One region of the Streptomyces sp. NPDC048370 genome, then DNA from elsewhere that is predicted to be linked to it. Evidence: predicted binding sites of a transcription regulator. Region 1 holds the regulator's gene; the other holds the start of a gene.
What was found. The regulator HrcA, encoded in region 1, represses chaperone genes, less so after heat shock. The targets are predictions, from matches to a motif close to TTNGCACTCNGNNNNNCNGAGTGCNAA.

Region 1 (3,312 bases):
GAGAAGCGGCGTGCCAGTTCCTCGCGTTGGTGCCGTACGAACGTGGCGTCCACCGTCGCCCCGTGGCCCGGTACGTACACCGCGTCCTCCCCGCCCAGCCGCAGCAGCCGGTCCAGCGCGTCCGGCCAGCGCGAGGTGATCGCGTCCGGGCCCGCCTGCGGCTCCCCCGACTCCTCCACCAGGTCGCCGCAGAAGACGATCTCCCGCCCGCCGGGGATCAGCAGAGCCAGGTCGTGGGCCGTGTGGCCCGGGCCCACGTTCGCCAGCAGCACCTGCCGGCCGCCCAGGTCCAGCGTCCACTCCCCGGAGACCACGTGGTGCGGCGCCACCAGGACGTCCACCGCCTCCGCCGCAGCGAACGCGTCCACCCCTTGCCGTACCGCGTCCACCATCAGCTCGCTCCCCTCCCGGCGCAGCAGCGCGTCCACGCCCACCGCCCCGTACACCTCCGCCCCCGCGAACGCCGCCGTGCCCAGAACATGATCGAAGTGCGGGTGGCTCAGTGCGATGTGCGTCACTCTTCGGCCGCCCGTCAGCGCCTCGATCTGGGTCCGTAGCTCCGTTCCCTCCCGGAGCGTGGAGCCCGTGTCGTACAGCAGTACCGCCTCTTCGCCCACCACCAGGCCCACCGTGGCGTCCCAGATCGGCAGGCGGCGCCTGCCCACCCCGTCCGCGAGCCGCTCCCAGCCGAACTCTTCCCAACCGACGTCCATGCCGCGACGCTATCCGCAACGACGCGACGTCCGGCGACGTCCGGCGCGATGTCCGACCCGACGCACGACGCGACCTCCGACGCGGCCTCCTTGCCAGGAGCGATGCCCGCCGCCGTACACTGGCCGGGGGATTCCTGGCACTCGGGCAGGGCGAGTGCCAAAAGCGGAGCAACCGAAGCAACCGATACGACAGCTGGAGGTGTGCGCGATGCTCAGCGAACGCAGACTCGAGGTGCTGCGCGCCATCGTCCAGGACTATGTCGGGACGGAGGAGCCGGTCGGCTCCAAGGCGCTCACGGAGCGCCACAAGCTCGGCGTCTCGCCCGCCACCGTGCGCAACGACATGGCCGTCCTGGAGGACGAGGGCTACATCGCCCAGCCCCACACCAGCGCCGGACGCATCCCGACCGACAAGGGGTACCGCCTCTTCGTCGACCGGCTCGCCGGCGTCAAGCCGCTGTCGACGCCCGAGCGGCGCGCGATCCACAACTTCCTCGACGGAGCCGTCGACCTCGACGACGTCGTCGGGCGCACGGTCCGGCTGCTCGCGCAGCTGACCCGCCAGGTCGCCGTCGTGCAGTACCCGTCGCTGACCCGCTCGACGGTCCGGCACGTGGAGCTGCTCTCGCTGGCGCCCGCCCGGCTGATGCTCGTGCTCATCACGGACACCGGCCGCGTCGAGCAGCGCGTCATCGACTGCCCCGCGCCGTTCGGCGAGACCTCGCTGGCCGACCTGCGTGCCCGGCTCAACAGCCGGGTCGTCGGCCGCCGTTTCGCGGACGTGCCGCAACTGGTGCAGGATCTCCCGGAGTCCTTCGAGGAGACGGAGGACCGCGGCACGGTCTCGACGGTGCTCGCGACCCTGCTCGAAACGCTGGTGGAAGAGCACGAGGAGCGGCTGATGATCGGCGGTACCGCCAATCTGACCCGCTTCGGCCATGACTTCCCCCTCACGATCAGGCCTGTGCTCGAAGCCCTTGAGGAGCAGGTCGTGCTCCTCAAACTGCTCGGCGAGGCCAAGGACTCGGGCATGACCGTACGGATCGGGCACGAGAACGCCCATGAGGGCCTCACCTCCACGTCCGTCGTCGCGGTCGGCTACGGTTCGGGCGACGAGGCAGTCGCCAAACTCGGCGTGGTCGGACCGACCCGCATGGACTACCCCGGAACGATGGGAGCGGTACGCGCAGTGGCACGTTACGTCGGACAGATCCTGGCGGAGTCGTAAGTGGCCACGGACTACTACGCCGTACTCGGCGTGCGCCGCGACGCGTCCCAGGACGAGATCAAGAAGGCATTCCGGCGGCTCGCGCGCGAGCTGCACCCGGATGTGAATCCCGATCCGAAGACGCAGGAGCGGTTCAAGGAGATCAACGCCGCGTACGAGGTGTTGTCGGACCCGCAGAAGAAGCAGGTCTACGACCTCGGCGGCGACCCGCTGTCCGCTTCCGGCGGCGCCGGTGGCGCGGGCGGCTTCGGCCAGGGCGGCTTCGGGAACTTCTCGGACATCATGGACGCGTTCTTCGGTACGGCGTCGCAGCGCGGGCCGCGCTCGCGCACCCGGCGCGGCCAGGACGCGATGATCCGGCTGGAGATCGACCTCAACGAGGCGGCCTTCGGTACGACGAAGGACATCCAGGTCGACACGGCCGTCGTCTGTACGACGTGTTCCGGTGAGGGCGCGGCGCCCGGCACCTCCGCCCAGACCTGTGACATGTGTCGCGGTCGCGGTGAGGTCTCGCAGGTCACCCGGTCCTTCCTGGGCCAGGTCATGACCTCCCGCCCCTGCCCCCAGTGCCAGGGCTTCGGCACCGTCGTCCCGACCCCGTGCCCCGAGTGCGCGGGCGACGGCCGGGTCCGCTCGCGGCGCACGCTGACCGTGAAGATCCCGGCCGGTGTCGACAACGGCACGCGCATCCAGCTGGCCGGCGAGGGCGAGGTCGGCCCGGGCGGCGGCCCGGCGGGTGACCTGTACGTGGAGATCCACGAGGTCCCCCACGAGGTCTTCCAGCGGCGCGGCGACGACCTGCACTGCACGGTCACCATCCCGATGACGGCGGGCGCGCTCGGCACGAAGGTGCCGCTGCAGACGCTCGACGGGCTCGAGGAGGTCGACATCCGGCCGGGCACCCAGTCCGGCCAGTCGATCCCGCTGCACGGGCGCGGCATCACGCACCTGCGCGGCGGCGGACGCGGCGACCTGATCGTCCACGTCGAGGTGACGACGCCGACGAAGCTCGACCCCGAGCAGGAGCGCCTGATGCGCGAACTGGCCAAGCTGCGTGGCGAGGAGCGGCCGACGGGCCAGTTCCAGCCGGGGCAGCAGGGGCTGTTCTCGCGCTTGAAGGACGCCTTCAACGGGCGGTAGGGCGGCCCCGGGAGGCCCCCGGAGTGCGTAGGCAAGGGCGGTGTCCGCAGCGCGGATGCCGCCCTTCCTTATGGCACGATGCCTGCATGTCCACCGCGCTGAACGATCTCTCCCGATACCCGATCGTGCAGGCTCCCATGGCAGGTGGCGCGTCCGTTCCGCAGCTCGTCGGGGCGGTGTGCGAGGCCGGTGGGCTCGGGTTCCTCGCCGGGGGGTACAAGACCGCCGGCG
Region 2 (3,312 bases), on a different contig from region 1:
CAGCTAGTCAGACAAAAGGAACAAATGCGCTCGAAGAGGGCGGCGGCGCGTATCCGCCGCTCGGTGGGCGCCGCACTGGTCGTCGCCGCGCTCGGATCCGCCTGCGCGGGCCCGTCCGGTGACGGGGAGGGCGCCGGTGGCGGCCCCGGCGGCGGTCCCGGAGCCGGGCACAAGGGCCCCGCGCGCCCCGCCGCCGGTCAGCAGCAGGCGGGGGGCGCGGCCGCCGCCCTCGACGCGTACGTGGAGAAGGTCCGTGAGCGGCGCGTCGCCCGGGCCGCCGCCGCCAAGAAGTGGGGCCTGGATCGGCCTCCCCTCGAGGCTCCCGCCCCACCCGCCGTGAAGCCGAAGATCACCACCCGCAAGGGCTTCGAGACGGACGGCGAGGGGCTGCCGCCGGTCTTCACCACCGTGCCGACCAAGGAGAAGATCGTCTTCCTGACGATCGACGACGGCGCGGAGAAGGACCCGGAGCTGATCCGGATGATGAGCGATCTGAGGATCCCGTACAGCGCCTTCCTCAGCGACTACCTCGTCAAGGAGGACTACGGCTACTTCAAGAAGATGCAGGCCGCCGGCGTCTCCCTGCACAACCACACCCTCAACCACCGCTACATGCCCGGGCTCTCGTACGGCGCGCAGAAGCGCGAGATCTGCGGGATGCAGGACACCATCGAGAAGCGGTACGGGAAGCGGCCCCCGCTCTTCCGGCCGCCGTACGGGAACTACAACGAGGACACGCTGCGCGCGGCGAAGACGTGCGGGGTGAAGGCCGTTCCGCTGTGGGCCTCGGAGGCGTTCCCCGACCGGATGGAGTGGCGCGAGTGGGACCGGGACCTGCACCCCGGCGACATCGTGCTCACGCACTTCCGGGGCAAGGAGGACTGGAAGGGCTCGATGCCGGACATGATCCGCCGGGTGATGAAGACGATCACGGCCAAGGGGTACGCGGTCGCGAAGCTCGAGGACTACGTGTGAGACGCGCGCGCCGGCTGGCGGCCGGTCTCGTGCTGGCCGGCGCGCTCATGGGCGTGACGGGGTGCGCCTCGTCCGTCGATCCGATCGAGCGTCTCGGACGGAAGGCGGCGCGGCAGGTGGGGGAGGCGGGGGCGGGGGACGGGGCGCTCTCGAGGACGGCGGTCCGGGTGTTCCACGGGCTCGCTCGGCTTGACGACGGCAGGGCGACCGCGGGAACGGCGGGGCGTCCCTGAGGGCGGCGGCCCCGGGGACGGCGGCCCTGGGGACGGCGGGGCGTCTCCGAGGGCGGCGGCGGGGCCCCACCCGTACGGAACGATCGGCTCCGTCGCGCCGTTGCCCGTACCGGGACCGAATCGCCACGCGGCACTGAATTGGCACTCCGCTTGACCGAGTGCTAATCGCAGTCATAGTCTCGGGTCTGGCACTCCCCACTGGAGAGTGCCAACACAGCGACGGGCAGGTCCGGCACCCGCGACGACGGATCCACCTGGTCGCCACCTCAGACAGTTAGCCCCGTGAGATCTCCGAAGGGGGAGGTCGGATCGTGACGACCACCAGCTCCAAGGTTGCCATCAAGCCGCTCGAGGACCGCATCGTGGTCCAGCCGCTCGACGCCGAGCAGACCACCGCCTCTGGCCTGGTCATCCCGGACACCGCGAAGGAGAAGCCCCAGGAGGGCGCCGTCCTCGCCGTGGGCCCGGGTCGCTTCGAGAACGGCGAGCGTCTTCCGCTCGACGTTCAGGTCGGCGATGTCGTGCTGTACAGCAAGTACGGCGGCACCGAGGTGAAGTACAACGGCGAGGAGTTCCTCGTCCTCTCGGCTCGCGACGTGCTCGCGATCATCGAGAAGTAGTTCACCGAAGTACCTGAAGCAGATGCTTTGAGCTGCGCCCCTGACCCCGCACCGGGCGTCCGGGGCGCAGTTCGTTTCACCAGTTTCACCACGAATTCCGAGAGGGCTGAATCGCTCCCATGGCGAAGATCCTGAAGTTCGACGAGGACGCCCGTCGCGCCCTTGAGCGCGGCGTCAACAAGCTTGCCGACACGGTGAAGGTGACGATCGGCCCCAAGGGCCGCAACGTCGTCATCGACAAGAAGTTCGGCGCCCCCACCATCACCAACGACGGTGTCACGATCGCCCGCGAGGTCGAGATCGAGGACCCGTACGAGAACCTCGGTGCCCAGCTGGTGAAGGAGGTGGCGACCAAGACCAACGACATCGCGGGTGACGGCACCACCACCGCCACCGTGCTCGCCCAGGCGCTCGTCCGCGAGGGTCTGAAGAACGTCGCCGCCGGTGCCTCCCCGGCCGCCCTGAAGAAGGGCATCGACGCCGCGGTCAAGGCCGTCTCCGACGAGCTGCTCGCGACCGCCCGTCCGATCGAGGACAAGTCCGACATCGCCGCCGTGGCCGCGCTCTCCGCGCAGGACCAGCAGGTCGGCGAGCTCATCGCCGAGGCGATGGACAAGGTCGGCAAGGACGGTGTCATCACCGTCGAGGAGTCCAACACCTTCGGCCTGGAGCTCGACTTCACCGAGGGCATGGCCTTCGACAAGGGCTACCTGTCCCCGTACATGGTGACCGACCAGGAGCGTATGGAGGCCGTCCTCGACGACCCGTACATCCTGATCAACCAGGGCAAGATCTCCTCGATCCAGGACCTGCTGCCGCTCCTCGAGAAGGTCATCCAGGCCGGCTCCTCCAAGCCGCTGCTGATCATCGCCGAGGACGTCGAGGGCGAGGCCCTGTCGACCCTGGTCGTCAACAAGATCCGTGGCACCTTCAACGCCGTGGCCGTCAAGGCCCCGGGCTTCGGCGACCGCCGCAAGGCGATGCTCGGCGACATGGCCACCCTCACCGGTGCCACCGTCATCGCCGAGGAGGTCGGCCTCAAGCTCGACCAGGCCGGTCTGGACGTGCTGGGCACCGCCCGCCGCGTGACGATCACCAAGGACGACACCACCATCGTCGACGGTGGCGGCAACTCCGAGGACGTCGCGGGTCGCGTCAACCAGATCAAGGCCGAGATCGAGTCCACCGACTCCGACTGGGACCGCGAGAAGCTCCAGGAGCGCCTCGCGAAGCTGGCCGGCGGCGTGTGCGTGATCAAGGTCGGCGCCGCCACCGAGGTGGAGCTGAAGGAGAAGAAGCACCGTCTGGAGGACGCCATCTCCGCGACCCGCGCCGCGGTCGAGGAGGGCATCGTCTCCGGTGGTGGCTCCGCTCTGGTCCACGCCGTCAAGGTCCTCGAGGGCAACCTCGGCAAGACCGGCGACGAGGCCACGGGTGTCGCGGTCGTCCGCCGCGCCGCCGTCGAGCCGCTGCGCTGGATCGCC

Region 2: a site for HrcA is predicted at 1,347-1,373, ahead of groES (co-chaperone GroES). Genes of this name have one in related genera too.

Annotation. Positions count from the first base shown of each region.
Region 1 covers NZ_JBICYI010000004.1:381,233-384,544, reverse strand. The annotation lists gene ACGFYP_RS12590 (MBL fold metallo-hydrolase) at 1-713, opposite strand, end outside; gene hrcA (heat-inducible transcriptional repressor HrcA) at 922-1,941, shown strand; gene dnaJ (molecular chaperone DnaJ) at 1,942-3,081, shown strand; gene ACGFYP_RS12575 (nitronate monooxygenase) at 3,168-3,312, shown strand, end outside.
Region 2 covers NZ_JBICYI010000021.1:120,036-123,347, forward strand. The annotation lists gene ACGFYP_RS32815 (polysaccharide deacetylase family protein) at 25-975, shown strand; partial or broken gene ACGFYP_RS32820 (polysaccharide deacetylase family protein) at 972-1,094, shown strand; gene groES (co-chaperone GroES) at 1,520-1,828, shown strand; gene groL (chaperonin GroEL) at 1,948-3,312, shown strand, end outside.